4 regions of the Chitinophaga sp. 05T412 genome follow, and region 2 is predicted to be linked to each of the others. Evidence: riboswitches for the same ligand, from Rfam matches in the RefSeq annotation. Region 2 holds a riboswitch; each other region holds the start of a gene.

Region 1 (8,022 bases), on a different contig from region 2:
GCGGCAGGACTGTATGGCGTGAAAAATAAATTGTCACTGGAGAAAGAAGCGACCATCGGCAATGGGTACAAAGATACCAGTAATGGTGTATTACCTCAGAACCTTCATATCGCCACACAGCAAATGAAGGGCTCTGCCCTGGCGAAAGAATTATTTGGCGCTGATTTCGTAGAACATTTTACCTTAACAAGAGAATGGGAATGGAAACAATACGCTAAAGCAGTCACCGACTGGGAACTTAAAAGATATTTCGAAATCATCTAAGCAGCAGCATATGGCATTTCAGTACAACTTTCCAACCACCATCCGTTTCGGTGCAGACGTGATCAAAGAATTACCTGCATACCTGCAGAAAAACGGCCTTAAACGCCCCCTGATCGTTACTGACCCCACCGTGGCCAGCCTCTCTTTTTTCAAAGGCATTGTGGCCGACCTGCACGCTCATCAGCTGTCGGTGGAAGTATTCAGCGATATCCACAAAAACCCGGTAAAAAGCGATGTATATAAAGGCACCGAGCAATGGGATGCCACGCAGCGCGACTGCATCATCGGCATCGGCGGCGGCGCCGCCATAGACGTGGCCCGCGCTATTGTACTTCGCATCCACCACCGGGAAGACCTCTTTAAATACGATGACCTCATTGGCGGCGACATCTACGTTACCAACGACGTTCCTCATTTCATTACCGTTCCTACCACCGCCGGCACCGGCAGTGAAGTGGGCAGGAGCGCTATCATTGCTGACGACGACACCCATCAGAAAAAAATATTGTTCTCGCCTAAACTCATGGCGAAAATTGTATTCGCAGACCCCATGCTCACCATGGAGTTACCGCCCTTTATTACCGCCGCCACCGGCATGGACGCGCTTACCCATAACATGGAAGCATTCCTGGCAAAGAATCCACATCCCCTGTGCGATGGCATTGCCTTAGAAGGTATCTATCTCATTAATAAATCATTGGTAAAAGCTACCAATCAACCGGACCTGGAAAGCAGAAGCAATATGCTGATGGCTTCCATGATGGGCGCCATCGCTTTTCAGAAAGGCCTTGGTGTGGTACACTCCCTGGCGCATCCGCTGTCCTCCTTGCTGGATACGCATCACGGACTCGCCAATGCGGTGAATATTCCTTACGGCATGCAATTTAACATCGCCGGATTTGAAGACAAATTCCGTCGCATTGCCAGAACCCTGGAACTGAAAGAAGAAACCGGCGAAGCGGTAGTGCAGTATCTCTTTGATCTCAACAGCCAGGTGAACATTCCGCATCACCTCCGCGAAATAGGCGTGAAAGAGACACATATAGATACCCTCGCAGATCTGGCACTGGCCGACTTCGCACATCCCAACAACCCTAAACCGGTGAGTCGGGAAGACTTCAAACAATTATACTTAAACGCGTTGTAGCTATGAAGAAAAAAATAGGGATCAGTTTAACGGAAGCCAGCGCCCCTAATTATCAACGCTGGTTCACGCCAGCAGAACTGGGTGAAGACCTGGAGCTGGTCATCCTTTCTTATATCGATCATAACATACAGGACATTCCCGGTTGCGATGGTTTTGTACTGACAGGCGGTATAGACGTATTGCCTTCCTATTATGGCGGCACCACTCCTTATCCGCATCAGCCGGCGCACTTTTCACCGGAAAGAGATGCGTTTGAAAAACAGATCTATGAATACTCGCAGCAGCAGCACATTCCTGTGCTCGGCATCTGCAGAGGGTTACAATATATCAATATCCTGGAAGGCGGAAAAGTATATGAAGACATCGGCGAAGCCGCCAACAGCATCCATAAAAAAGGTACCGAAGATAAAATACACGACGTTACCATCCGCGAAAACACGCTGCTACACAGCATTACCGGTGTCACCAGCGGACAGGTAAACAGTGCCCATCATCAGGCTATTCATCCCGGTCACCTGGGCCGCAACCTGATGATCAGCGCTACTTCGGCAGATAATATTATTGAAGGCATCGAGTTTGAAGATAAAACCGACAAAGCTTTTATGCTTTGTGTACAATGGCATCCCGAAAGAATGCCCAACAAAGAAACGAACCCGCTTTCACAGAAAATCAAAGCACAATTTATTCAAGCAGTAAGAAACCATTAACCATGAAAATCATTAATCCGGCTACAGGAGCAACCATTAAAACCCTGCGTGACGATACGGACGATTCTCTGATGAACAAATATACACAGGTCCGCATGGGACAAATTCAATGGATAAAAACACCTTTACCCGAGCGTATAAAAATCATCCGTAAATTCAGTGACCTGCTGGAAAAAAATATCGAGAAACTAGCCGCCGTTCTCACCTCCGAAACGGGAAAACCACTCCAGCAGTCGCGCAATGAAATCAATGGCGCCAGAACCCGCATCCAATGGATGGTTGACAATGCTGAAAAATACCTGGCAGACGAATGGGTAACGAATACGGATACACTGAAAGAGAAAGTAACGTACGAACCGCTCGGCGTGATCTGTAATATTTCTGCCTGGAACTACCCGTATCTGGTAGGCGTCAACGTGTTTATTCCGGCGCTACTGGCCGGCAACAGCGTGCTGTACAAGCCATCTGAATATGCCACCCTCACTGCTTTACAAATAGAAACCTTGCTGGTAAGAGCCGGCGTGGATGAAAATGCTTTTAAAGTAGGCATCGGTGGCAAGTATGCCGGCGAACAACTGCTGGGCCTTCGCTTTGATGGCTACTTCTTTACCGGCTCCTATAAAACCGGGAAATCCATCTATGAAAAAGTAGCGCAGAAAATGGTGCCCTGCCAAATGGAACTGGGAGGTAAAGACCCGCTCTATGTAACAGATGATATCACCGACATCGCCGCAGTAGCTGCAGCTACCGCCGATGGCGCCTTCTATAATAACGGACAAAGCTGCTGCGCCGTAGAACGGATATACGTACACGAAAAAGTATACGATGAATACGTGGCTGAATTTGTAAAAGCTGTGCGCTCGTGGAAACTGGGTCTTCCTACTGATGAAGGCGTATACTTTGGCGCCTTAACCCGGCCGGAACAACTGGAGGTACTGGAAGCACAGGTAAAAGATGCGCTGATCAGAGGCGCTACCTTATTGCTGGGAGGAAAACGCATTGATCATGATGGCAACTTCTTTGAGCCCACCGTGCTGGTACATGTGCACAACAAAATGAAAGTGATGCAGGAGGAAAGCTTTGGGCCCATTATCGGTATTATGAAAGTACAGTCAGATGAAGATGCCATACACTTTATGAATGAAACGGATTATGGCCTGACCGCATCTGTATATTCCAACAGCCAGGCGAGAGCAGAAGAAATTCTGTCGCAGGTAAATAGTGGCACTGGTTATTGGAACTGCTGCGACCGCGTTACTGCCGGGTTACCCTGGGCGGGCAGAAAACATTCGGGGTTTGGTGCAACGTTGTCGCATCAGGGAATACGCGCTTTTACGAGAACAAAATCATGGCAAATGAAGGCTTAGCCGAAAGCTGAAAGCAAAAAGCAAAAAGCTATTGTTGCGAGTGATTAAAGCGTTAATAATATACGCAATGATCATGCGCGACAATAGCTTTTTGCTTTATGCTTTTTGCTTTATGCTCCATTTCCCGTACGTTTGCATCCACAATTGGTTCCCGCCATTGGCGGGATTAAAAGGGAATCCGGTGAAATACCGGAGCTATCCCCGTAGCTGTGATCCTGCATTCATTTTCGAATGAATCGTTTTTTCCGGATACTCCAAACCACTGTCTGCCAACTGCAGATGGGAAGGTTACCGGAAAAGCAGGAGAGCCAGAAGACCTGCCAGCTGTAAACAATCATTCAGCGCTTTCGGGTGAAAGGCCAGGGATGTAAGCCTAACGGCATATATTCTATTGTGTAAAGTATTATTTACCCCAGGGCGCCTTATGCAGATGTACTAACATCGGCCTTTTGATTTGTTGTTTTTTTCCGGACCAACCATCCGGACAGGGAAAGGTATGTCATCAATCAAAACAAGTATTATATGAAAAAACAGTTATTGTCCTGCTTATTTGTAGCGTTTACCCTATTGATCGCTTCCTGTAAAAAAGAAGACGCATTAACATCGTCCTCATTACAAAAGTTAGACGTCAACACTAAAACCGGTGTTACCGCCTCATTGATCACCGGCAAGTATGCTAATGGGTTCTTTATTGCCAACGAAGGCTGGTTTGGGCATGGCACCGGCGACCTTCATTTTTATTCGTATAGTGGTGATAGTTTGGTACAGAATGTATATCAACTGGAAAACCCTACGGGCGCATTAGGCGGCGCCTCCAACACACTGCAATTTGCTACCTTCTTCAACAACAAGTTATACATCGTGGTAAAAGCAGGCGGCCCGCTGGTAGTTACCGATGGTGGCAGCATGGTGGAAACAGGTCGCATCAGTACCCTCCCTGCTAACGATGGACATGCCTTCCTCGGCGTAGACGCTACCCATGGCTTGCTGAGCGCTGCCGATGGCGTATATCCTATTACGTTACCATCCCTGGCAGTAGGTACTAAAATCAGTGGCGTATCCGGCTATACCGGCGATATGCTGAAACTCGGCAGCTACATTTTTGTATTATCTCAAACAGATGGTATCGTAGCACTGAACAGCAGCACTTACGCGGTAGTAAAAAAATTCGGCGCCGCTAACCTTGGCTTTGCGGCTGGTAAAGATGGGGCAGTATATGCTACCACAGCAGATTCCCTGGTGCGTATTGATCCCGCTACACTCACCCGCACAGCGGTAAAACTGGGCTTCACCGTACCGTCTCCATGGGGTGCATGGCGTCATGCAGGCATCAGCGCTTCTACGCAGGAAAGTGCTATTTACATTGTGCGTAACAACGGCTTTGCCGGCGGTACCCAATTGTATCGTTATGTAATTGGCAATGCAGCCTCTTTAACTACACCATTTATCACGCTGCCTACCGGCCAGTATTTCTATGGTGCAGGCGCTGCTTATAACAAAGAAACCAATGAACTGGTAGCCACCACCCTCAACGGATCAATGACCGGTAACATCAACCGTGTATTGATTTACGATGCCACCACTACTACCCTGAAAAAAACATTGACGTACAACGGCTGGTACTTCCCTGCTATGCCGGTGTTTCATGAATAAATAATAATAAAAGGCTGACGAAATCGTCAGCCTTTTATTATTATCCTGCATTTACCGTTTCCAGCAAAGTGTAATGTACATCGGAGAGGGATTGTAATTTCTTAGCGGCCCATTCCGGCGTAATATCACGCTGTGGACTGGCCAGCAACTCATATCCTACCATGAATTTCTTCACAGACGCAGAGCGTAATAATGGCGGATAGAAGTGCATATGCCAATGCCACTCCGGATGTTCACCGCTATTCACAGGCGCCTGGTGCATACCCGCGGAGTAAGGGAAGGACGTTTCAAAAAGATTATCGTACTTAGTAGCCAGTATTTTCAGAATCGACGCTAATGCCTGTTTTTCATCTTCTGTAAAATGCGTCATATCCGGTACATGACGTTTGCTGACAATCATGGTTTCAAAAGGCCATACTGCCCAGAAAGGCACCAGTGCTACAAAATGCTCATTTTCTACCAGCACACGTTCCTGCTTCTCTAACTCCTGCGCAATATAGCTTTGGAGTAAGCTTTTACTGGTAGCCTCATAGTATTTTTTCTGGTGAGATGTTTCTTTAATCAGTTCTGCCGGCAAATCGCTGGTTGCCCAGATCTGACTGTGTGGATGAGGGTTACTGCACCCCATGATGTCCCCTTTGTTTTCAAAAATCTGCACATACTTAATAGCCGGATCTGCGGATAACTGGCGGAATTCATCTTCCCATAATCCAATCACCTTTCGGATATCTGCTACGTCCAGCAGAGGTAGGGTCAGGTCGTGCCGGGGAGAAAAGCAAACCACGCGGCAAATCCCTTTTACGCCACGTGCATGCAGCAGCTGATCTACCTGTTCTACGCCAGCAGGCGTGTCTGCCATCAGGGCGCCAAAATCATTGGTAAAGGCAAAGGGCTCGGTGTAATCCGGATTCTGGTCGCCACCCATCCGGTCGTTGCCGGGACAGAGATAACAGCCGGCATCGTAGGCAGGCAAGGGCTCCTTATTTACTTTCTCTACTTTGCCATTCCATGGCCTTTTGGTACGATGTGGCGATACTAATACCCATTCACCCGTTAATATGTTTAACCGCTGGTGAGGGTGGTCTTCTAACTGGAATTCTTGCATAAATGACGGTGCTGCGTTGATTTCGACAACCATACTTACCAAGGGTATTTATGGTCAATCGGTTAATAAGCGTTAAAAATACGCGTAAAAATAATAGTTGCAACTTTTAGGCAAAAAATATTTATGTCTTTTAGACAATATCAGGCTGGAGAACCCTTATCCGGCGTCTTCTTATCATTCTTTTGTCAGGCAATTGCAGCGGCGGACTGGTTGGCGGGCATGGTCCCGGGTTAGCCAAAATACTGGCTTCTTCATCTATGCCTCATAAAAAATATAAAGGCTTAATAGTACCTTATCGCATCCAGCTTTATCTCACTGATACTATACTCATTATCCTTCTCCGGATAAATATCTTCTACTATTATTTTAATCGTATCTCTATGCCCACTGAAATTATAAAGGGTCTTATACGAAAAATCCAGGTACTGGTGCTTGTAGGTATTTTGCAAAATAATGCCCGTATCCAACACCTGCTGGTTGATAGCTAACGACATTTTCCTTATACCTCCTGATTCTTTCCACAACTGGTAACTGTGCCTGTTTCCATTGAAGATACTTAACCCACTTACAGATATCAGCGGATCTTTTCTTTCGGAATTTACCAGGCCCGGGAACCAGATAACCAGTATAATGGTGTCTCGTCCGCTAAAACTACCTGTTACTGCGGTAGTCAAACTATAATCATTCATTCCCCGTAAAGCCGGGGATGTGCTGTCATTTTTTATCCGATATACTTTGAAATCTTCTGCAGTAAAGGCATCATCATCTCCAATACCATAATTGGAGTCTTCTTCAAAGTTCATGTTATCGTTTTCAGTAGTACTTACAACTACGCGGTTTACAGTTGGTAAAGTATCCCTTGATGGCTGCTGTGACTTTATCATTGTATCTACTACTCCCTGCGTACTGTCTCTTTCACCACTACTATTGCACACACAAAACATGGCGCTGACTAGTATGAAGCATATGATAAGCAATCTCTTCATCCTTAATCTACTTGAAATTCATCTGTTTCCTCTAATAAAAACCCCGGATAACCAATTACCCAACCCACCTTTTCTTTCCACTTAATTTGGTACCATACCCAGCGTTTACCGTTCCAGCTACCGGTTTTCCTGCTGGATTGCAAGTATTCCACCTTATCACCTCTGTTTAATTGGCTTAACTCCCGGGAAGCAGTATCCTTTTGTTCATACACACTTAATTTCCCCAAGGCAGTAAGAATAAGCCCCTTTCCGATTAGTTGATCGCTTACCCCCAAATTGTAATCAGGGTATGGCTGCATTAAATCAAATATCCTTCTTCTCAATTTAGTAGCGAATTGAGTATCTAAATCCGCATCTTTGTTGACTGGCTTATAACTTCCATCTGCCGCTCTCTTAAAAAAAACATAATAATCACCATTGGCGGAAAGCACCTCGAACAATAAGTCCAGTCCGATTTCAGCTTTTGAAATCACCGTTGAATCCGGCAGGAAATAAAGATGCCCAACACCTTCATCCGTACCAGCATCACCCAACAAAGTATACTCTAACTTACGTGCCAGTTTGTTTGAATAATAGAGTGTAGTCCATACCGTATCCTGCTCTTCTATGGGTTCTAAAAAGGCTTTACTTTTACTGTATTCCTGCTGATCAATTGCCGCTATCAAACTATCAATCCGCCTGATAGCTGCTAAAGGCCCTGGTTCGGTAGCTTTTGCCGCAGCTGCCGGCAAAGTTGTATCAGTGCTAGCTTGTACTTGTTGGCTTTTATGTCCTTCGTTGCAGGAAATAAGCG
Region 2 (8,022 bases):
TCAATACCAACTTCATTACAGATGGCACAGAAAAATCCATCAGAATGCCTTATGGCATTATTGTGAATCCTGCCACCAGAGACTTTTTTGTAACAGATGCCAAAGATTATGTGTCTTTCGGCACCCTATACTGCTTCGATAAAACAGGGAAAAAGAAATGGTCAGCCGTTACCGGAGATATCCCCGGTCATATGGTTTTCGTGAAAGCAAATAAATAATCACACTAATCAACTATTATGAAAAGAAGATTTCTACTCGCAGGTATGATTACGGCTATGATAGCCGCCAGTTGCTCCAAAAGCAAAGATCAGGCAGTAACACKGGTAGATCCGGAACCAACCGGCCCCTTTTTAAACAAAGTCACTAAAGTTTTTGAATACTTCCCTGCACCCGGACAATTTATCAATGACCTGCCCACCTGGAATAAAGGCGACGACGATAAAAAAATGGCAGCCCACGCACTGGATGCGCTGTCGCAGGCAAACGGTATGATTTCACTCGGTGGCTTCGGTGGCTACGTAGTCATGGGCTTCGACCATACCATCAAAAATGTACCTGGTCAATACTCTTTCGTTGTATTGGGCAATGCTTTTGCCAATTTCGGAGAACCGGGCGTCATCTCCGTTTCCGTTGACAAAAACAAAAACGGATTACCAGACGACGAATGGTTTGAAATTGCCGGATCTGAGTACAACAGCTCCAAAACAATTAAAAACTACCAGATCACTTACTATAAACCAGATACTACCAAGGCTCCTACTCCAGATCCGGATGATAATTATACCAGCGATAAGAATTACATCAAATGGAAAGATAACCAGGGCGGTAGCGGGTATCTAGCGAAAAATATCTTCCACGACCAATCCTACTATCCACAGTGGAAAGGCGACAGCATCACGTTTACCGGCACTAAACTTTCTGCTGCCAATGTTAAAAATACCTCCAGCGATCCAGGTTCACCTTACTATGTATCTCTTCCTTTTTCCTGGGGCTATTCAGATAACATGCCTAATGACGATCCTGATGCGAGAATTAAAATCGACTGGGCAGTAGATAAAGACGGTAACCCTGTAAAACTCACCGGTATCGACTTTATTAAAGTACAGACTGGTCAACGTGCAGAAGCCGGTTGGTTGGGAGAAATTTCTACAGAAGTAACAGGTGTAAAAGATCTCAATCTAAAATAAATGATGACCATTTCTATGAACTAACACCTCAAATACCCAAAAAAGGCGGGATCACAACATGATCCCGCCTCCTCATTTGTTCCGTTTAACTATTGATGGGCACCGGATGTTTATCATCCCCAATCGCCACCAGGCTGAAAGTGCCTGATATAGCCTTCTCCCGGCTATCAGAATACATCTCTTCTATATACAATTCCACCAGCACCTTTAAGCTGGTATTGCCTACTTCCGTTACTTTACCAATTAATTCCACAATCGTACCGGCAGGAATGGGCCGCGTAAAATCTATTTGTCCGGAGGATACCGTCACCATTTTTTTACGGGAAAAACGGGTGGCTGTAATGAACGCCACTTCATCCATGAGCGACATGGCAGTGCCACCAAAGAGGGTGTCGTAATGGTTGGTTGTGCTGGGAAATACGGCTTTGAATATACGGGTCTCTGCTTTCAGCATTTTTTCCTGCATCGTCATTTTGGTATTGTTTTTAATAGTGATAAAAGAGTATCCACGCTCTTATACATATATCACAATACTTTAACGGAAGGAAGGAGAAAGGAAAAGGCAGCAGGCTATTATTATTCACAGGCAGGCAGTTAGCCAGCTAGCTGTTTTAAAAAAGACTACTATCAAAACCTGACCTGCCTCAATCCGCGAAAGCAATGTCAAAGTGAAGTAAAGGCAGGTCTCCTGGCTCGTTTTGCCGGCAAATACCTTCCCATTCCCGGAGCGGAACAGTGGCATCTTATTTACCGGTTGCAGTATAATGAGCTGCGCAAAACTTACAGTTGCGGGACAGCCTGTGATTTACACACAGTTCCCTTTTAATCCCGCCTTTCGGCGGAAACCAATACTTGCTTCGATGGTAATACGTAAAGAACCGTGGCGAAGATAGTAAATCCAGCGGATGTTGTCTTCCCCAGAAAATTCCGGAAAATTTATCGCCAATTGCTTATTTTAGCTTTAAATAACAATGCCAGTGGGTAATGAAGAAGCGGTTCTGTTGAAGAAACTGCAGCAAGGGGATGCAGCAGCATATATCACATTATACAACCAATACTACCCCTCACTTTACACCTACATACTCCACTTTGTTAATATTCCTGCTTTTGCAGAAGATGCACTACAGGAAGTATTTATAAAGATATGGGAGATCAGGGAGCGTATCAATCCGGAATTGTCCTTCAGTGGATACCTGTATCGTATTACCCGTAACCAGGTATTTAAATCGTTAAAAAAGATTACTGCCGATGAAACGCTGCGCCTGCAGGTGATGCAGGAATTACAACGGCAAACAAATGATGCAGACACCAGTCTGATATGGAAGGAGTATGAAGCATTATTGCTGGAAGCCATCCGTCAGTTGCCCCCACAGCGACAAAAGGTATTCAGGTTATGCCGGGAGGAAAGCAAAAGCTACGAAGAAGTAGCCATAGAACTGGGTATCTCCCGGAATACGGTGAAGGAACATATGGTCATGGCCATGAAAAGTATCCGCTTTTATTTTTATACTAACGCAGATGGGTTGCTTCCCCTCTTCCTGCTATCGGGTTTTGTCATCACCCAACCATAGCAAAAAAATATTTTCATCCCCACCCACCCTATTAGTCGTTTTTCGGATAGTATAGATATGTCCACCGAAAAAAACGACGCGTATAATGAGGAATTACTCCTCCGCTGGCAACAGCGGACGTGTACGCCTACGGAAGCCATTGAACTAATGGACTACCTGCGGCAGGACATGTCGAACCGTACCCTGTTAAACGAATTACAAGCCGCTTTCCGGCAGGTAACGCCCGAGGCGGCACCACCGGCAACTCATGCGGGCGACAGGGTCAGGAAGGCGCTTTTAAAGCATATACAGGCCACCCCGGTGGTGCCAGTGCAGCCTGGAGGCAAATACCGGATGCTTAAACTGGCCGCAGCAGCAGCCGTTTTGCTGGCGATAGCCGGCCCGGTTACCTACCGGTTCTGGCATCCTCATCACCCGGCAGCCCCGGCAGCCGATAGACCGGTATTCGTAGTCAACGGTACAACACCCAACAAAGCGGTACTGACCCTGGCCAACGGAGAAACAATTGTACTGGACGAAAAAGGCATGCAGCAACTGGCCCAACAAGGCAATATCCGGACAAACAACGGACAACTGATATACGAAAAAACAACCGGCGAAACCGCCACTCCACAATACAATACACTCACCACCGCCGCCGGCGAAAGCTTCCCGCTGGTACTGGCTGACGGTAGCAAAATATGGCTCAACGCCTCCTCATCCATCCGTTTCCCCGCCACCTTTGCCGGCGATGAACGCAAAGTAACACTCACCGGAGAAGCCTATTTCGAAATTGCACACGATGCACACCGGCCTTTCCGCGTACAAACAAAACAAATTACAGTCGACGTACTGGGTACACACTTTAACATCAACGCCTACACAGACGAAGCCACGGTGAATACCACCCTGCTGGAAGGCGCCGTAAAAGTAAACAGCGATAAAGGCAGCCTCCAACTGGCGCCCGGAGAACAGTCGCAGACCAACAGCAATGGCAACCAAAAAAGAATAACCGGTATCAACACCGATGAAATTATTGCCTGGAAAGAAGGCTACTTCCGCTTCGAAAACGCAGACCTCACCACCGTGCTCAAACAATTTGCGCATTGGTACGATCTCGAAGTAGTATACGAAGGCCCGGTAAAACCAAGGAAATTCTTTGGTATGATCAGCCGCCGCAGCCCGCTGCTGAATGTATTAAAACTATTGGATGCCAATAATGTAACATATAGCATAAACGGAAAAAAACTGATTGTCAAAGGAGAAGAATAACCAACTACTGATTAGCAAATGAACAGTGACAACAACCGATGAGCGGCACTAAAGCCAGAGTACAGTTGAAGAAAAACGATAGAAAACTTAACAACCAATTATCTAAATCAAAATCAGCACAAGTATGCGATTAAGTACTGATGCCTGTACCCGGTATGATAACTACCGGCGCTCCACCAAACGTCTGAAAGCCAGTAAGCTGCTGGCCTTGTTCTGCCTCGCCACTGGTATGCAGGTGCAGGCGGCTAAATCACAAAACCAGGTGGTGAACCTGTCGCTTAAAAACGCCACTGCCAAAGATGTCTTCCGGGAAATCAACAAACAAACCGGACTTAATATCCTGGCGGATGAAGCGCTACTGGAGAAAAGCGGCAGAAGCAATATTGAGGTGAAAAACATGACGGTCAATGATGCCCTGAATATTTTCATGCGCAACCAACCACTCTCCTACAGCATTGAAAACGGCGCTATCATCGTCAAAAACAAAACAGCCACACAACCAGCCAGCACACCACCGCCACCGGTAGAAATTCATGGCACCGTTACCACCGCCAAAGGACAACCACTCCCCGGCGCTACTGTTACCGTAAAAGGTACCAAACATGGTGCGGTGACTAAATCGGATGGTAGCTTCAGCATTTCCGCTAATCCCGGTGAAACACTGGAATTCTCCATGGTAGGCTTCAAACCCTGGTCCGTAAAATTCGATGGCAGCACCACCGCTTTTAAAGTAGTACTGGAAGAAGATGTGTCCAACCTGACCGACGTAGTGGTAGTAGGTTATGGTACCACCAAAAAGAAAGACCTCACCGGCTCTATCAGCTCTATCAGCAGCGATCAGATGAACAACGGCGGTGTCACCTCCAATGCCGCACAAGCCATCCAGGGCCGTGCTGCAGGTGTACAGGTGAGTCAGTCGAATGCGGCGCCCGGCGGACAAACCATTGTGCGTATCCGCGGTGGTAACTCCATCAAATCTACCAACGAACCCCTCTACGTAGTAGATGGTTTTCCTTCTGAAACCGGTAAAGATATCAACCCGAATGATATCGATGATATACAGATTTTAAAAGATGCCTCTTCTACCGCCATCTACGGCGCCCGTGGCGCTAATGGCGTAGTAATGATCACCACGAAAAGGGGTAAATCCGGCAGAGCAAACATCCAGTATGATGGCTACTACGGTACGCAACGTATCGTAAAGGAATACGATAAAATGAACGGCCTGGAGAACATGCAGGTCACCAATGCCAAAGCCATCGAAAAAGGACAACCTGCTTTCTATACAGCGGAAGACCTGACCAGTGGCCGGAACAACGACTGGTTCAAACTGGCTACCCGCCCCGGTATGGTACAAAGTCACAACATCAGCGTAAGTGGTGGTACACCGGAAGATCGCGTTTCCCTCTCCGGCAGCTACTTTAAACAGGACGGTGCCTTGAAAAACACTTCTTTCGAAAGATACTCCATACGTCTTAACTACGACCGGCAATTTTCCAAACGTTTTAAAATAGGCGCCAACGTATACGGATCACGCGCCTACACCAACTTCAAAACCTATGATGGTAACATCGTACCGTCTAACGTGATGTATGGTGTATTAACCGCGTCCCCTGCTATTCCTGTATACAATCCGGATGGTTCCTATGCCAGGTTCAAAGGAAGAGACAATCCACTGGCCTGGTTACTGGCACCTACCAACGACCGGTATGAAAATAAAGTAAACATCAACGCATATGCCGACTACCAGATCCTCGACGGATTTAACTTCCGTGTAAATGGCGGTACGGAATATACCACCACAAAAGAAGGTACTTACCTGCCCCGCGACCTGGTAGACGGTGAAAAAGTAGGTGGTAAAGCCAGCCTGAACGACCTGGCACTTACCCGTAACCTGATAGAAGCTTACTTTACCTATAAAAAAGTATTTAATCAGGTACATTCCTTCAACCTCGTAGCGGGTGTCTCTTATCAGACAGACAGATATTCCAGACACTATTCACAAGTACAGAAATTCAGTACAGATGCATTCCTGTATCATAACCTGGAGGCTGGTTCAGAACGCCTGTCCAGCATCAGCCTGGATGTACCTGTTCCCCTCGCCTCCGCCTATGGCCGCTTAAATTACTCGCTGAAAGATAAATACCTGGCCACCTTTACTTTCCGCCGGGATGGCTCCTCCAAATTTGGTGGTAACACGCGCTTCGGAAATTTCCCCTCCGGATCTATTGCATGGAGAGCCGGTGAAGAAGACTTCATCAAAAACCTGAATGTATTCTCCAACCTGAAAGTAAGAGCAGGATACGGTGAAACCGGTAACGACCGATTAGGCGAAAACGTCAACTATATCTACATGGCCCTCTTTGGACCTACCAATGTATCATTGGGCGCAGGTAGTGACAGCTACGGCGGCACGGTGATGACCCGCCTGTCCAATGAGAACCTGGGCTGGGAAAACACGGCACAGTGGGACGTCGGCGTGGATATGGGTTTCTTAAACAACCGCATTTCTGCTACGCTCGACTTCTACCGGAAGAGAACCAATAGGTTGTTGTTCGATATACCTATCGGCGACTGGAATGGCTTTCCCTCTCAAACCCTCAATGCCGGCACCGTTGAAAATAAAGGACTGGAATTAGCCATCACCACAGAAAATATTATCCACCACGCTTTTACCTGGAATACTACTTTAAACATTGCTTATAACAAACAGAAAGCAATAGACCTGGGTGGCCGCCCTTATGTGATCACGCAAACGGCTAACCTGTATGGCGGTCGCGGTATGGACTTTACCAAACTGGAGCCAGGACAGGAACTGAGTACTTTTTATGGCTATGTGTACGATGGCGTAATAAAAACCGGTGAAGCACATCCTGCACAGCCTAACTCAAAACCAGGTGATCCTAAATTCAAAGATATCAGTGGCCCTGATGGCAAACCAGATGGCATCATCAATGCCAGCGACCGCACCTACCTCGGTCATGCCAACCCGCATTACATCTATGGTATCAACAACAACTTTGCCTACAAAGGTTTTGAATTAAACATCTTCCTGCAGGGAGCTTTAGATTATAGCTTGTACAATGGTACCGCGTTGGTACTGGAATCAGGTCCTGGTAAAGCAGCGCTGAACAGATGGACCACCACCAACGAAAACACGGATATTCCCAGAGATGGATATGCTATTTCCTATGGTGGATTGATGAACTCCCGCTTCGTAGAAAATGCTTCCTATCTCCGTTGCAAAATGATTACACTCGGTTATAATATCCCCCTAGCTAAAACCTTTTTGAAGAGCCTCGCAGGTATCAAAGTATATGGCTCCGTACAAAACTTATTTACAATTACTAAATATACAGGATCAGACCCGGAAGTAAACACTAACCTGAACAGCAGCGGCAGCAATGCAAACCTTTCTTCCGGATTGGATTACACCGCCTTCCCTGCTTATCGCACCGTTACTGTGGGGCTTAAATTAAATTTCTAAACCTGTAAATTCCGGAACAAATGAAATACGCATATATCGCACTTACCACCTTACTGCTTGGCGCGACTTCGTGTAAGAAACTGGTGGAACCCAAAGTATATAGTTACCTGACAGACGACAATGCATTTCTCACCCTGAGCGATGCCAAAGCAGCCGTAAACGGTGTATACTCAAGACTAAAACAACCCAGCGGCAGATCTGATGCCTGGATGTACTACGCAGGTTTCCAGGTGACTATTTCAGATCTCACCACCGACATAGGTCACGCCAGCTCCGGTGGAGATGTAGGGCTGATGTCTGATTGCCAGTGGGCCCCCGCCAACACCTACTTAGCTTTTGCCTGGCAGCACCAATATAAACTGGTAACAGATGCCAACATTGCACTATACTATATTCCTAAAATGACCAGCATTACTGCTGAACAGAAAAATCAGTTCACCGGTGAACTCCGGTTTCTGCGCGCTCTGGGCTACGTGGATCTCACGGATGCTTTTGGTCCGGTCCCCCTGGTGACGGAAGAAACAGT
Region 3 (8,022 bases), on a different contig from region 2:
AGAATACATAATCTGTTTTGGCTTCAATTTTTTTGAAGACTTTGTCGAGTGGTTGATCGTATACATCCAAACTGATTTTGATTACCTGCTGCTCAGCTATGGTGCTGCTATACAGGCAGGTCAATATACAGGTAAGCAGTAACAAACGTTTACGGACATGACGTCCCATTAAAAGAAATCTTTTTACAGGTAGTTTCATACTTTCCTTATTTAAATGATGAATGATGAAGCCGTTGATGAGGCGGTCACACTGCCATAGCGTAATAATGGCTACTCTACGATGATTTTGGTTCCATTGAAGGTAAACCGGGCGCCGTTTACTTCCAGTCCGCGCAGAATTTCCGGCAGGGTCATGCCGGGATATACTTTTCCGTGGAAAGATCCCTGCGGGGATGTTCCTTTAAAAATGACGTCCACATCGTACCAGCGTGCTATTTGTCTGAAAACTTCTTCCAGCGGTGTGTCGTCGAATTGGAGGTAGCCTTTTTTCCAGGCGGTTACCTCTTCCAGATTTGGTTGTGCTACCGACAACTGGCCGGTATGATTTAATTGCGCCTGTTGGCCAGGCCTGATTTGTATTTTATGTTTATCGGTTTTTATCTGTACACTTCCTTCCAGTAAGGTTGTTTTTACAGACGGTTCATTCGTATATGCGTTGATGTTAAAATGCGTTCCTAATACCAGCACTTCTACTTTCGCTGTGGCCACACTAAAGGGTTGGTAGTTCCTGCCATGGGCTGTCAGCTGTTGGGCCACTTCAAAGTATGCTTCTCCCGTAATCCCCACTTTCCTGCTTTCCCCGGCAAAAGCAGCAGGGAAGCTGATAGACGAGCCGGCATTGAGCCATACTTTTGTGCCATCGGCCAGCACCACCATATATTGCGATGATGGAGGCACCGTTAATTCATTGATACCCGCTATTGGAGGCAATTCCGTTCCCGTTACCTGATACCGGATTTCGTTGGTATCTGTTTTGGAGATAGTTACTGGTCCTGCCTGTATTTTTTGTCCCACCGCCAACGTTTCCAATGTGATTTTCCGGCCATCAAAAAGCGCCAGCATGGCTCTGTTACGGGAAACCGTTTCCTTTTTCGCCCGCATCGCCATCGGAGATGGCTTCCTCCACTGATAACCACATATCACGATAGCGCCCAGCACTGCAGCCGCTGCAGCCACCCGCAGCGCTACTACCCGCCAGCTACGACGAGGCGGCACGTCCTCCTTATCCGGTTTTCCCCGGAGATGCATCCTTTCCAACACCGCGGCTTTCGCAGTGTCTCTGTACATGATAGCATCGGGCGACTCCTCTTCTTCAAACAACGGGGCATGCGCTCCGGATTCGGCCAACCATGCTTCTATGATTAGCTGCTCTTCCGGAGAAGCAGTACCATCCAGGTACTTACCCAATATTTTGATATCTATCTTATTATTCAAAATATAAATCCTGTCCCAATACTTTGATCTTACCTATCTATAAACGAACAGAAAAGAAAAGACCGCTATTGCATTTGTGATTTTTTTTTGAGTATTTTTATTCCGCACGTGAACAACAACATGAAGCCGTATTCCAACATCACCGACAGCGATCTGTTCCGGTTACTAAAAGAAGGGGATATTACTGCATTCGAAGCCATTTACGACCGTTACTTCATCCGCTTATTGAATACCGCGTATAAGCTGCTGGGTAACAGAGAAGATGCGCTGGAAGTGGTGCAGGATGTGTTTGTTCGGCTATATACCAAACGTGCAGGGATAGAAAATACCGATCATCTTTACGCCTATCTGCAAACCATGCTGAAAAATGGCATGATTGACCGCTTCCGGCAACGGCTACTACGACAAAAACAATATGCCGCCCTGAAAGAACAGGCACAGTATCAATCTGCTCATGCCGGTGAACCAGCCATCGACAGCAAAAAGCTGGAAGAGAAAATACATTATATCATCAATGGACTGCCCGAGAAATGCAGGGAAGCATTTATCTTAAGCCGGATGCAGTATTTGTCGCACCAGGCTATTGCGCATAAAATGAGTATTTCAGTGAGCACCGTGGAGAAGCATATTGTAAAGGCGCTGCATGTACTGCGGCAGCAGCTGAAAGAACAATAGGCCGTCTGGCGCGTTCAAAGTCGATGAATATACCTTCCTGTTCCGTTCTTCTTGCTGTCGCCATGTATTAACTTATATTTAGCGCTACCACCCTCCTGATTTTCCAGCTGATCTTATATATTTGCCCATATTATACCTATACTCAAACAGATGAAAACATTCCTGCTGGCTGTAACGCTTACCTGCTCCAGTCTTTCAATATGGGCACAAGATAAAATTACGGATGAACTGAAAACGTTATCCGAAAGCAAACAATTTGACGAGATTACTAAAAAGTATACCAGTAACGTAAGTGACTACACGGCAAAATCACTCTATTATATAGGAGCCGCATATTTCATGAAGGAGGATAGTGAGGGTTGCATCAAATACCTGGATCTCTCTATTGCCAAAGACCCGAAAGATCCAAAGCCTTACTACTTAAAGGCGATGACCTTCTTTTACATGGAGAAGTTTACCGAAGCCATTATACTATTTAAAACTGCGATCAGTCTACAACCAGATGATGCCGAGAATTATAGTGCCCTGGGAGGTGCTTATTATGGCCTTAAACAACTGGATGATGCAACAGCAGCCTATACCAAAGCCACTACGCTTGATAAATGCCCTGACGCAGCCTATAATATGCTGGCACAAATCCTAACAGAAAAAGGTCAGCACATCAAGGCACTGGAAGCCTATTATGTGGCAAAATCAAAGATACCTCAGGACGCTCCCTCCTATATCAATACCTTGTACAATATCGGGCTATTGGAATACCTGCATGGAGATCTTAATAAAGCAGCCACCTCTTATTTAACACTACTTCAATTGAGTCCGGACGATATAGGTGTTTATCCTAAATTAATACAGATATATTATCGCCAAAAGGACTATGATAAGGCTAAGCCGTATAAAGACAAACTCTATGAGGCATCCAAAAAAGGTAAGCTGCCGGATCATCTGAAAGATGATTTTTGTATTGACCAGTTTAAATGGAAAGATTATGATGTAATCGTCTATGAGCGTTACGAAAATGAGAACAAAGGCAGAATTTATAACAAACAGCTTTTCTATGTAATGGATAAAGATGGCAACACCGTATTGCGTGTACAAACCGAATTTTCGCCCATCTCTGTTGAATTAAAAGGTCCCAAATACCTGCTCTGCGCCACCAAAGGGAACACTCATTTGAATCCGGCTATTGGTGTAAATGACGACACCAAATATGACGACCTTAAATCCTGGGCGGTAAAGCTTTTTGAAAAATACATGAAAGAATAATCTATAAGGGAATTAACATCCATGGGGCTCTTTATGTTCTTTATCCTTACAATAGTCATCATAGATCCATTTACCCGGTAATTTCTGGAGTAGGAGAATTTACTTTTATTTCTTATATTCAAGTATTAATGAGTAACCTGTTCTCTAACCCTTAAATAACCATTTATGCGACCCATTGCTGTACTGTCTTGTTTTTTTGTATTCACCTGTCAAATCGTAATAGCCCAGACAAATTGCGATGAGCTAAAGAAAGAAAATGAATACTTAAAGAAGTCATTGCAAATTAATACGCCTACTAAGACGGTCACGGCGGCTAAGATTGACTTCCACTTCATCCGCTGCGAAGGAAATACAAAAGCACAAACGATTAATGTGATCCTAACACTAGTGAATCATGATGCAAACAGAAGCATACTTGTCGATCCTATCCGGGTTGTGGACGTTGAGGGCAACGAGTATAGAAGTGAAGAAGTACTACTGGGGACGCAGGATCGTAGCAATGATCTATATACCGATACACCACTTAAAACAGTCATAAAAATATCCAAAGTATTGCCCGCTGTGAAAATGCTAAAAATATTGCCTATTAACTTCTTTGACCCAGCTCCAGGTACCGGACATTTTAGTCTTGAGTTAAAGGACTTACCAATTACCTGGAAATAATTTTCATTGGAGAGCTATATTACCTTTAACAGATATAATGAGGCTGTCCGGGTTTCCGGACAGTCTCATTATATCTGTATCTAGCCTAATTAAAAGAGTACGTAAAGAAAATTCCCGCCGGGAAATTCGTGTAATTCTTATAATTAGCACTTACAGCAGCTTTATTGCTGAAGTTAAACACGCTGATATTATTAATCAGGTAATCCCAGCCATAGCCTTTCATGGTATTCATATATACTTCGCCAGTCACCGGATGCACGGCAATGTTGTTATACACAATATTGGCGTTTTCTACCATTGATTTTGCATCCACCATAAATTCTGTGGAGCCCATGCTAAAAATATGACGGTATATTTTGGTGCCGGCGCCGCTAAAGTAAAGTGTATCTCCTTTGGCTGTAATGCCTGGCGTAGCGCCCCAACCGGCACTTACACTACCCGCAGTAATATCGTTGGCTTTGATTAAAGAGTAGTCCCTGTAATTGATTTTGGAAATTCTGGCGGGAGATCCGGTGGTAGATACCCAGAGGTTACCATCACTGGCTTTTATCACGCCACTCACACCGGCTTTCATATCCAGCGCATAAGTGAGGGTATCTTTATTAGCTTCTACTACGTATACTTTTGATCCGGCAGCGGCGAAGATCTTATTATTGGAAATGGCCATGGTCATCTTTGCGGCAGACCGGGTTCCCTTGATGAAGGTCAGTGCTTTGGTAACGGTGTTGAAGCGATACAAACCGTTATTGTCGCGGATAATTACATTTTCTTCATTCAGCACCGCCACATGTGTAGGCCAGCTGAGCGTTGCCAGTTCGTCGTTGTAGGCCGCTTCCTTTTTTAATGTTTCCGCATTGGCCACTACCAGTAGCCCATCATTATTAAAAGAATTTCCCATGGCATTTGATTTACCATTTTGGGAGATGATATACACTTTGTTGTTATTGATACATAAATCCTGCGCCGTATTGCCCAGATAAGTACCATTGGCTTTAAAATAAGCGCTGTCCGTTACAATGCCGCGGGGACTGATAAAGGTCAATGATCCATTCTCTGTGGTCATGTTTCCTTCATTTAATACAAATGTGCCGTATTTGTATTTTCCGTATACAGTAATAGCTGCTTGCGCCGATGTTTGCTGGTTATTACCAGAAGCGGTTACTTTAATGATATGTTCTCCTAAATCATTGGACACAAATTTAAAAGTGGTATCACTTACTCCTGCATCCTTACCATCTACCAACCAGGCGAAGGTACTGCCCTGATCTGCTTTCACTTTAAAGAACAAGGTATCTTCCTGCGCCACACTGTTTTGGGAAAGCACGTTTACAATTTGCAGGCCTGTTCCATTCGGCATTGGTACAGTGTTATCTTTTTTTGAACAGGATGCTGCCACAATGGCGATCAATGCCCCGGAGGCTAAAACGCTTTTTTTCATAAATTTTACTACTAATGGTTGTTCTCTTGATGCTATTTTGATATTTAAAAAAACTGACCTTATTACGATCTTCCGTTGTACCCTCTCCTCACCTCTTCAGATTTTTTCACAAAAAGGGCCCTCCCCGCGGTATTCGCAGGTGTTACGCTATAAAAATTCCATTCGCTACAGGGCACACGAATCAATGCTTAAAGACGCTATAAACAAGTCTTTAGTGCAGTTGACAGTAGGCCAAAATGATCCGATAGCCTGGCCGGACGACATATGAAAACAATAAGACCCTGAAATTATTTCAGTGCAAGTTGTTATCTAAAGCCTCATCCCCGAAAGCTTTTGAAATATATCTGCATTGGCAGGTCTCCTGGCTGGTTCTCACTTTAGACGGCCTTCCCATTTTTTTATTCGCTAAAAAACAGTGGCGAGTAGAATGTCAAAGTGTTGTGATAGAACTTACAGTAGCGGGTCTGCTCAGGATTTCCACCTGATTCCCTATTAATTTTAACATCCTGAAATGGGTGCTAAAAACCTAATGCGGCGTGAAAGTACGATAAAATCCTGATAAAGAAGAGGATAGATAAAAAAGAGGAATGGGTTACCGCTTAACAAAATCCGCTATGCGCTGATTCGGCTCCAGGTTTTCACRCAAATAGTAAAATACCGTATCCGTATTAAACGATATTTTTTCGGCAGCAACGATCACGTTGTTTTTGTAATCTTCTGCTTTAAACATAAAAAGCGTATACCCCTGTTCTATTTCAAATTGCAGATTCAGTTCATCTACATTATCCGGCAGTACGAAAACCGGTTGACTGGTATCTGAATGCCAGCCGGAGAAGAATCCATGAAAAAAGAAGACGCCCTCAAATACAATTTCCAGCTGATGGTAATAACACAAATCAGTACTGCCGGCAATGATCAAATTATGACCGTCATATTTATAAACATGAAAATCCAGCCATACATCCTTTCGTATGATGCTATCAATCAGATGCACTATTTCGGAAACATAGGTCGTTGTCATTACTTTATTTTTGCGATCATGCCCTGCTATTAATCCTCAACTCAAACACGCGGCCATTGGAAAGATTCACCTTTACATTCCAATAATAAGTGCCGCCATCTTCTACCTGAATAATTTGCTTTGTCAGATTAGCTTTCAGTTCGTCCTCCGGCCAAAAGAAATTTATCCAGATAATTTTCTTCCCGTTTTCACCGATAAATCCAACATACTGTTTGCCATAAAAATCCCAATTATTCCGGAGGGATTTTAACGTTTTATTGTTCATTTGCTGGAGCTTTTCCCTGACAATATCTGCTGCACGTTTTGCCTCCGCGGGGGTAGGCGTAAACCGACCCGTTGCTTTCGGATATATATCCTTAGCTGCTTTATGGCTGGCAGGAAATATGTGGCTTACGGTCCCGGTTTGCCCCAACACGGTTTGGAAACAACATAACCCGGCAATGATCATCATTAGTATAAAACGCTGCATCTTTTATTAGTTTATTATCCCTCTCTGAACTGCGTGGGCGTAATCCCCGCCTGGGCTTTAAAGAAATTAGAAAAATACGCATGATCTACAAAGCCCAGTTCAAAGGCGATTTCTTTAATGGATAGCTCAGTGATTTGCAACAGCCGCTTGGCTTCCAGCAATACCCGCTGCTGAATCAGTTTAGTGGCGGACACCTGCAAATGATTTTTACAAAGAATATTTAAATAGTTGGCCGAGATATGTAGCTGCGCAGCATAGAACCCGACTAGCTTTTCCTGCTTGTAAAATTTATCAATCAACATATTAAATTTTGCAAGCCTGGGGTTCGACTGGAATACTTTCAGATCAGTAAAAATATTCTCGGCTTCCTTGCTGACAATAGCTGCAATCACAGCGGCTCTGGCGCTGATCACTTCCTGTACGGAATTTGGCGCACTCAGTTCATCCCTGATAGCATCAAATTCATATTTCAGCAATTGAAAATTTTCGTTGGTCAATGAGATCACCGGGTGATTCATATAATTCGAAAACGAATAACGAAAAAAAGACGCAAAGCGCTCGAAGAAATTTTGCTGTATCATCAGCTGATAACCGGTTGTATTGGGCTTAATACTCCAGGTATGTACCTGACCGGGAAATAATACATGTACTTGTTTATTACCGATGGGATAGTCGTGGAAGTCGATATTATGCACGCCTTTAGCGGATTCAAACAGGTTGATAATAAAAAAGTCGTGCTTATGCGGCTTCTCAATATGCCGTTCACCATGGAGTTCATTAAAGAGGAATTCCTCCCTGCCAGCCAGCTGACCTTTTCTGAATTCCTGTAGCCCCAGAACAGGGATATAGCCGGTGTCGTCATATATCATCATATCCGCGAATTAAGTTGCCCGTTGAACTTGTAAAATATGACAATTTACCGCAAAAAAAATGGATTGGCGGTGGGCCAATCCATTTTTTCAATAAGATCATGCGGTTACTTCTTAGGTTCCGCGTGTGTGGTTGGTGTATGGGCGGTTAGTTTTTTTACATGCTTCATATCAATGAAATTTTTAAGCA
Region 4 (6,151 bases), on a different contig from region 2:
GGGGCTATCTGGGTACCAGTCCAGGCGGAATAGGCATTATCTCCGTAAGAGGTAGGTCCGGCCATATAGCTGCTACCTATTCCATCAAAAGTGATGGTGTAGGAAGTAGACAGCAAGGAATTGGCCTTCGCTGTTTTAGTGGTTCCCTCCGGTTGGGTTAGCACCGGCGACAGATCATTTTGCTTGGAGCAGGATGCTGCCAGTACAAGAATTGCGACTATAAGGGTTTTATAAGAAAAGGATGTCTTCATAAGTCTTATTTTTTTGTGAGATATTTAATCGGGTGGCCCGGCTTTCTTTATTTTTTGAGGTGTTTATCAGTGATCCCCGCTACCTGTAACATGCGTCCTTCTTCCATATTACTATCTACAGTGGCTCCGCCAGCGTTCATAAAATCCTGTTCAATAGGATAAATGACTTTCACTACTTTTACAAAATCGATACCTGGTAACTGCACAATTTCTCCTTTGCTGTTTACGGCCATATCAATATCAATGCTTAGCAGCTGCTGGAAAGGGTTTCCGCCGGTAACGTTTTTCGTGATACGCTTACCTTTACGGGAGAAATTACTTTTCCATCCATCCAGCAATACCACTTTTTTAGTAGATATATCCGGCATGCTTAAACCTGGGAAGAGGCCTCTGGTAGAGAAAGTACCGGCTTCGGTAGTAGCGCTGGTAAAGGTTTTGTTCGTTACTATTTCACCAGATGCAGGTTTATCCTGGTTATCTTTCCAGTTGTAGTAGCTGTATACTCTCCTTGCGTCAGTATCTGTTTTATTATATGTAAAAGTGATTTCATAGTCCGGCATATCTTCCAGTCCGTAATCATCATTTTTAATTTCATACCATTCATCTGCATCCGGCTTACCATTTTTATTACGATCATACGCCACATACACAGCAGGTAAATCTAATTTTGAAAAAGTAGCTCTCAGTTCCAGGTCAGGCTTACCTGCTACGTTGGCTACGGTGTGATCAAATTTAAAGGTGGCAGATCCGCCCCAGGAGCCGATCATCAACGATGCATACGTATCTTCTTTCCGGATATCAGACGCTTTGGCCAGAAAATCGTTATACGACAGCGGATATTCTTCGCCATACTTCCAGAATTCGGAAGACCCTACAATAGACCAGTTATGATTTTTACCGGGTGCGGGCGCATACTCCAGCACCATGTATGCATTGTTTACATATTGCATCGGTTTCACCGTAATGCTGCGGGAAGAAATAGTTGTTTGCTTGCCTACTGTGGCGCGAAACTTCAGCTCGTAGGTGCCGGCTACCGTTGCAATAAAGCTCAGGTTTCTTTTTTTACCAATCACTGAATCTCCGATGGACCACTCATAGTCGTAGTCGGTACGATCTGGTCCGGTGATGGTAGGATTGATTTCTCTTACGGAACACATGGCCACTTCCGGCTGCTCTGCTATGGATATGGCAATAGGTTGCTCTACTTTAATTTTGTAAGATTGTTCCGCAGCCCCTCCTTTATTATTGACTTTAAAAACCACCTCGAAATTACCCGCTACAGCGGCTTCAAAGGTATAGTTTACCTGCCCTGCCGCCATTTGTTTTCCATTCACTAACCAGGTATAATCATTTCCTTTCAGGTTAGTAATGTTAGGCGCCAGTACAATTTTATCACCGATATTCAGTACCAGTGTATCTGCGTTTCCCCCAGAGATACCGGGAGCCCGGTACTCCTCTTTTTTACAGGAGGCAATGAACAACACAACGACTATCAGCCATTTTAGTGTAAAAATGTTTCTCATACTTTAATTTTCAGTGATTAAGGTTTAGGCAGTAAAGCAAAATGTGCGGGTATATCGCCTGTACGTACGCCCCATTTCTTTTTGCCTTCTTTTGTAAAACAGTATAGCATGCCAGGCGAAACGTAATTACCAGCATCTGTTACATAGATATCTTTGGTGGTGGGATGTACCATAATTCCATACGGTATCTCTATCTCTTTATCTGTTCCATCCGTGATAAAAGCGCGGCTCACCACCTTATGCGTGCGCGTATCCACGATGCCATAGGTAATAACATTGGAGTATGTAATATAACTCCACTCCGTACTATACACATATAGGGAGTCGCCATCCAGGTAATAGTTACTCACGGCAATAGGTATGGTGTCTGTTACTTTTTCCAGTGTTTTATCAATAAAATAAAGCCGGGAAGGCAGCTTCTTATAATCGCCCCGGGAGGTTACCCAGAGGTCACCGCGTTTATCTGCTTTGATGTGATCGAGATTATAGGCTACGTCAATTCGTTTATCTTCTTTAAAGGTGGCCAGGTCAATGACAGAAACGGTTCGCTCGTATTTTTCTGTGCTCCCGGCGCCCATGTAGCCGCCGGAATTAGCCACGTAAATTTTACCATTCGTGATTTCAAGGCCATCTGGTTGGAAGCCTACAATACATTTGGCAACAATAGAAAGCGTAGCAGTATCCACTTTGGCGACATAGCCTTTTTGCGTGTAATTGGGATTAATCTGGATAGGGCCCGCATAAGAAGTGATGTAGGCAAATCCTTTATCAAACTTAATGTAGCGGCAATTAGGAATTTCAATTTGTCCAATTCTACGGGCGGTCCTTGCATCCATCACTTCCACTTTATTGGAAGCATTGATTACCGCATAAAGCCGGCCGCCGTAAATAGCAATATCGTTCCCTACATCTCCTAATTCCTTGGGCACCGTGGGATTGATGGCGGCATAAATGTTCCGTTTATATTCTCCTTTGGTATAGTCAAAATAATCGAGCGTACTTTTGTTGCTGCCCATATTACCTTCATTCAGGAGATAGAAACCAGCAAAGCCGTTTTGTGAAGCCGAATCCAGCAAGGTGTCTTCACTTGTGAAAACTTCCACCTCTTTTCTGCAGGAAGTAGCTACGAACACCAACAACACGATAAAAAATAAGGGATGTGTTCTCATAGCTCAACAGATAAGATGATTTTATAATTACGTTTAGGCATCGGATAATTCGTTACTACATCAAAATCCTGACTGAGTACATTATTCATTTCTCCGGCAATCCGGCATTGGTAGTGCTTAAACCGGATATTTTTTGAGGCAGATATATCACTGGTGTACCACGGTTGTTCGTAGTTAACGGGGATGTTCGCGGAGTTGTTATAACGTTCGCCTACGTAAATAAAACTGTAGTTCAGTCGCCACGACTGATATTGTATACTCGAAATAAGTGATCCGCTATGCCAGGGGACATAAGGAATTTGTCCGCCATAAGTCACCTTTTGTAATTCGGTACTTTTTCGTTTGGTAAAATCCTGTGCCGACTGATAAGTATACGCCGCTCTTATATTGAAGAAGATATTTTTGGGAAGATTAAAAGCCATATCGCCCACAATGTCCACTCCCCTGATTTCTACCATCCCAACATTCATCATGGTCCAGCGAAACATGCCACTGCCTTTTGGAATAGCGAGTATTTTATTGGTGACCTGGTTAAAGTAGCCATCTGCCTGGATTTGCCATTCACTCAACAGCGATCCCGGACGACTTTTCCCATAGGAAAATCCGAGGTTGTATTGATGGGTATATTCGGGTTGCAAACGGATATTACCAATATCCGTGTAATAGAGGTCATTAAAAGTAGGCATCCGGAAGATATTCTTATAGAAGGCGCGGATGTTAAAATCTCTATTTGAAAAAGGCTTGTAGGAGAAGAATACCGCGGGCGTTATTTCATGCTTCGTGGGAGCTGCTGCTGCGGAATCTCCCTTAGAAGTATTTCCGATGGTAATCTGTTCATTCACAAAGGTACCTAAAACACTGGCCTGTATTTTCACTTTCCCAAATTCCCCTGCGCCGGCCAGGGCTACGAGGGAGGTGAATCTTTTAGGGAATACAAAACCATCCAGGTTAGCGGTCAGCGTATTGTACTGAACATCTGTGGACAGATTGATATCAATTTTTTTCGACACGGCATATTTGTTGGCAACAGATCCATACCATTCCTGCTGGCGAAAAATATTATTGATATACATTAACGTTGTATCCGGGTTGAGATAGCGCATGTAGTCATTAGCGTACTTCGCGTTGACTTGTAAATCGTACCCTTTGACAATATTTTTCTGGTAAGACCCTTGCACGAAGAAGCTCCGGTCCCACTGCCGCTGTGAGCGTTTCCAGATATTGTTAACGATGGCGCCGGGAATGCCTTTTTCAGAATCATAAAAGTATGCCTTCGCATTCCACCAACCCCGGTTGATATTGCCATATAGTCCACCTTCTACTCTTACGGCATTGATATCTCCATTTTTTCTGATGGCAGTGGTATCCCAGGCAATACTGTGAGAGTCATGAAATACTCTTTTATAACGGTATGGATAACGGCCGGAAGATTTAACATATTCTCCACTTACGGAATAGTTAACGTTTGTTGAAAGCTTCTGCTCAAATAATACAGATGGGTTGATCAGATCAAACGAACCTGTTTTAAAAACACCTTTGAAATGGGTAGTTCTGGAAGAATCGAAAACAGGCTTCCGGCTTCTCAGATAGATGCTGCCTGAGGAGCCATAGTCTTTGGCGGGTTGAAAGATCTCGCTTTTCTGACCGTTGTAAACAGAGATAGATTCGATATTATCCATGGAAAACTTCCCAAGATCTATTTGTCCGTTTTGGGCATTTCCTAACTGGATACCRTCATAAAATACGCCCATATGGTTAGTGCCCATACTGCGCATATCAACCGTTTTCAGGCCACCTATACCGCCATAGTCTTTTACCTGTACACCGGCGAAATACCGGATAGCATCTGCTACAGAAAAGCTGTTCAAACTTTTCAACTGATCATCGGACAATTTCTGCGAAGGAATCACTTCTCTATATCCAATGGTGGAAATAGTGACCCCCTTCAATGTTCTGACACGCATCGTATCTACGCGTGTAATGCTACGATCGGTTTGCTGTCCGTACAGATGAATGCCAATAGCCATTAGAAATAGCATTGGCAACGCTTTTAATGCGTTTTGCATATAGGTTAATAGTTGAAGTCGCCCGATGACTACACCGGAAGACATACTAAAAAAATTCCTGAATAAATTCAGTGGTAGCTGTATTCAAAGCTTCAACGCCGAAAGCTTTAAACGTATCTGCAATGGCAGGTCTCCTGGCTTGTTCTCACTTTGAACGGCCTTCCCATTTTTATTTTCTAAAAACAGTGGCATGCAGATGTCAAAGTGTTATAACAGAACTTACAGTAGCGGGTCTGCTCAGGATTTTCACCTGATTCCCTATTAATGCTAACATTGTGAAATCATGTTAGCAACCAAATTGCGGCGTGAAAGTACAATAAATTATTGAATAAGAGCAAGGAGGAGAATAATTATGAAGCAACAGCACGGGGAATGCTGTTGCTCATCTTTCTATAGATGACAAAAAACAAAACACCACACTAGATAAATTAAATACACCGGGATGTTCAGGTCCTGGCTACCAGAAATATTTCTCCGCTGGCAGGCAGCAGATCATCTGTTCTTCCGCTGAAATATCGGTCTGTCATATCTTTCGTGGAAATCGTTTGTATATCTTTTAATCCCACTTCTTTCGCCAATGCGACGATTTCTTCTTCTGAAAAAAAACTGACAAAGGGTGTTCCTGAAGCAGCAGCTCCTTTAATCGCCATTTCCAGCAGGGGCTGATCTTCCGGCTCCAGCAATGCTACCGGCAAATAAAAGGCGATAGCTATCAATGATCCAGATGTCAGCAACATCATTTTCCGGAGCGTGTCTATAATTGCTTCCCGGGTAAGATAAAGGGTAACACCTGTGCAGGAAACAAAAGCGGGTTGCTGTACCTGGAAGCCGCTGTGCAACAGCTCTTCCCACCAGGAGGACACTTCAAAGTTAACCGGCACAAAATGAAGATTATCGGGCATGGGGTATCCTTTTTCAAGGAGTCGTGCTGCCTTCCAGGTCAGGGTATTGGGTTGGTCTATCTCGTATATATCTACTGGTGCGCTGATGGCTTTATTTCTCTGCGCAAACGTATCCAATCCTGCGCCGAGCAGCACATACTGTTTTACGCCTTTGGCAATCTGTTCTTTCGCCAGGTCTTCAATAAACCGGGAACGGGCTACAATAGAGGCCCTGAGCCGCTTCGTATACTTCATATCGGG

What was found. A riboswitch is a leader RNA that binds a small molecule or an ion and turns the genes downstream of it on or off. The one in region 2 is predicted to bind cobalamin.
Region 1: linked by a shared signal. The riboswitch ahead of AC1DFM_RS33695 (DUF5074 domain-containing protein) and the one ahead of AC1DFM_RS18900 (acyl-CoA thioesterase) in region 2 are both predicted to bind cobalamin.
Region 3: linked by a shared signal. The riboswitch ahead of AC1DFM_RS17755 (DUF5074 domain-containing protein) and the one ahead of AC1DFM_RS18900 (acyl-CoA thioesterase) in region 2 are both predicted to bind cobalamin.
Region 4: linked by a shared signal. The riboswitch ahead of AC1DFM_RS16800 (TonB-dependent receptor) and the one ahead of AC1DFM_RS18900 (acyl-CoA thioesterase) in region 2 are both predicted to bind cobalamin.

Annotation. Positions count from the first base shown of each region.
Region 1 covers NZ_JBFTLN010000025.1:18,903-26,924, forward strand. Annotated here, with positions in the region: gene AC1DFM_RS33675 (glutamine synthetase family protein) at 1-264, shown strand, start outside; gene AC1DFM_RS33680 (iron-containing alcohol dehydrogenase) at 275-1,411, shown strand; gene AC1DFM_RS33685 (gamma-glutamyl-gamma-aminobutyrate hydrolase family protein) at 1,414-2,118, shown strand; gene AC1DFM_RS33690 (aldehyde dehydrogenase family protein) at 2,121-3,485, shown strand; cobalamin riboswitch at 3,614-3,824, shown strand; gene AC1DFM_RS33695 (DUF5074 domain-containing protein) at 4,008-5,138, shown strand; gene AC1DFM_RS33700 (UDP-glucose--hexose-1-phosphate uridylyltransferase) at 5,179-6,276, opposite strand; gene AC1DFM_RS33705 (hypothetical protein) at 6,525-7,229, opposite strand; gene AC1DFM_RS33710 (SH3 domain-containing protein) at 7,232-8,022, opposite strand, start outside.
Region 2 covers NZ_JBFTLN010000008.1:181,656-189,677, reverse strand. Annotated here, with positions in the region: gene AC1DFM_RS18910 (YncE family protein) at 1-218, shown strand, start outside; gene AC1DFM_RS18905 (hypothetical protein) at 237-1,187, shown strand; gene AC1DFM_RS18900 (acyl-CoA thioesterase) at 1,273-1,659, opposite strand; cobalamin riboswitch at 1,849-2,052, opposite strand; gene AC1DFM_RS18895 (RNA polymerase sigma factor) at 2,165-2,758, shown strand; gene AC1DFM_RS18890 (FecR family protein) at 2,816-4,009, shown strand; gene AC1DFM_RS18885 (TonB-dependent receptor) at 4,134-7,496, shown strand; gene AC1DFM_RS18880 (RagB/SusD family nutrient uptake outer membrane protein) at 7,517-8,022, shown strand, end outside.
Region 3 covers NZ_JBFTLN010000007.1:312,091-320,112, forward strand. Annotated here, with positions in the region: gene AC1DFM_RS17730 (TonB-dependent receptor) at 1-199, opposite strand, end outside; gene AC1DFM_RS17735 (FecR family protein) at 271-1,434, opposite strand; gene AC1DFM_RS17740 (RNA polymerase sigma factor) at 1,555-2,109, shown strand; gene AC1DFM_RS17745 (tetratricopeptide repeat protein) at 2,260-3,372, shown strand; gene AC1DFM_RS17750 (hypothetical protein) at 3,538-4,035, shown strand; gene AC1DFM_RS17755 (DUF5074 domain-containing protein) at 4,121-5,473, opposite strand; cobalamin riboswitch at 5,808-6,019, opposite strand; gene AC1DFM_RS17760 (hypothetical protein) at 6,066-6,494, opposite strand; gene AC1DFM_RS17765 (hypothetical protein) at 6,511-6,963, opposite strand; gene AC1DFM_RS17770 (AraC family transcriptional regulator) at 6,978-7,835, opposite strand.
Region 4 covers NZ_JBFTLN010000007.1:71,944-78,094, forward strand. Annotated here, with positions in the region: gene AC1DFM_RS16785 (DUF4465 domain-containing protein) at 1-251, opposite strand, end outside; gene AC1DFM_RS16790 (hypothetical protein) at 299-1,774, opposite strand; gene AC1DFM_RS16795 (YncE family protein) at 1,792-2,943, opposite strand; gene AC1DFM_RS16800 (TonB-dependent receptor) at 2,940-5,009, opposite strand; cobalamin riboswitch at 5,117-5,324, opposite strand; gene AC1DFM_RS16805 (class I SAM-dependent methyltransferase) at 5,456-6,151, opposite strand, start outside.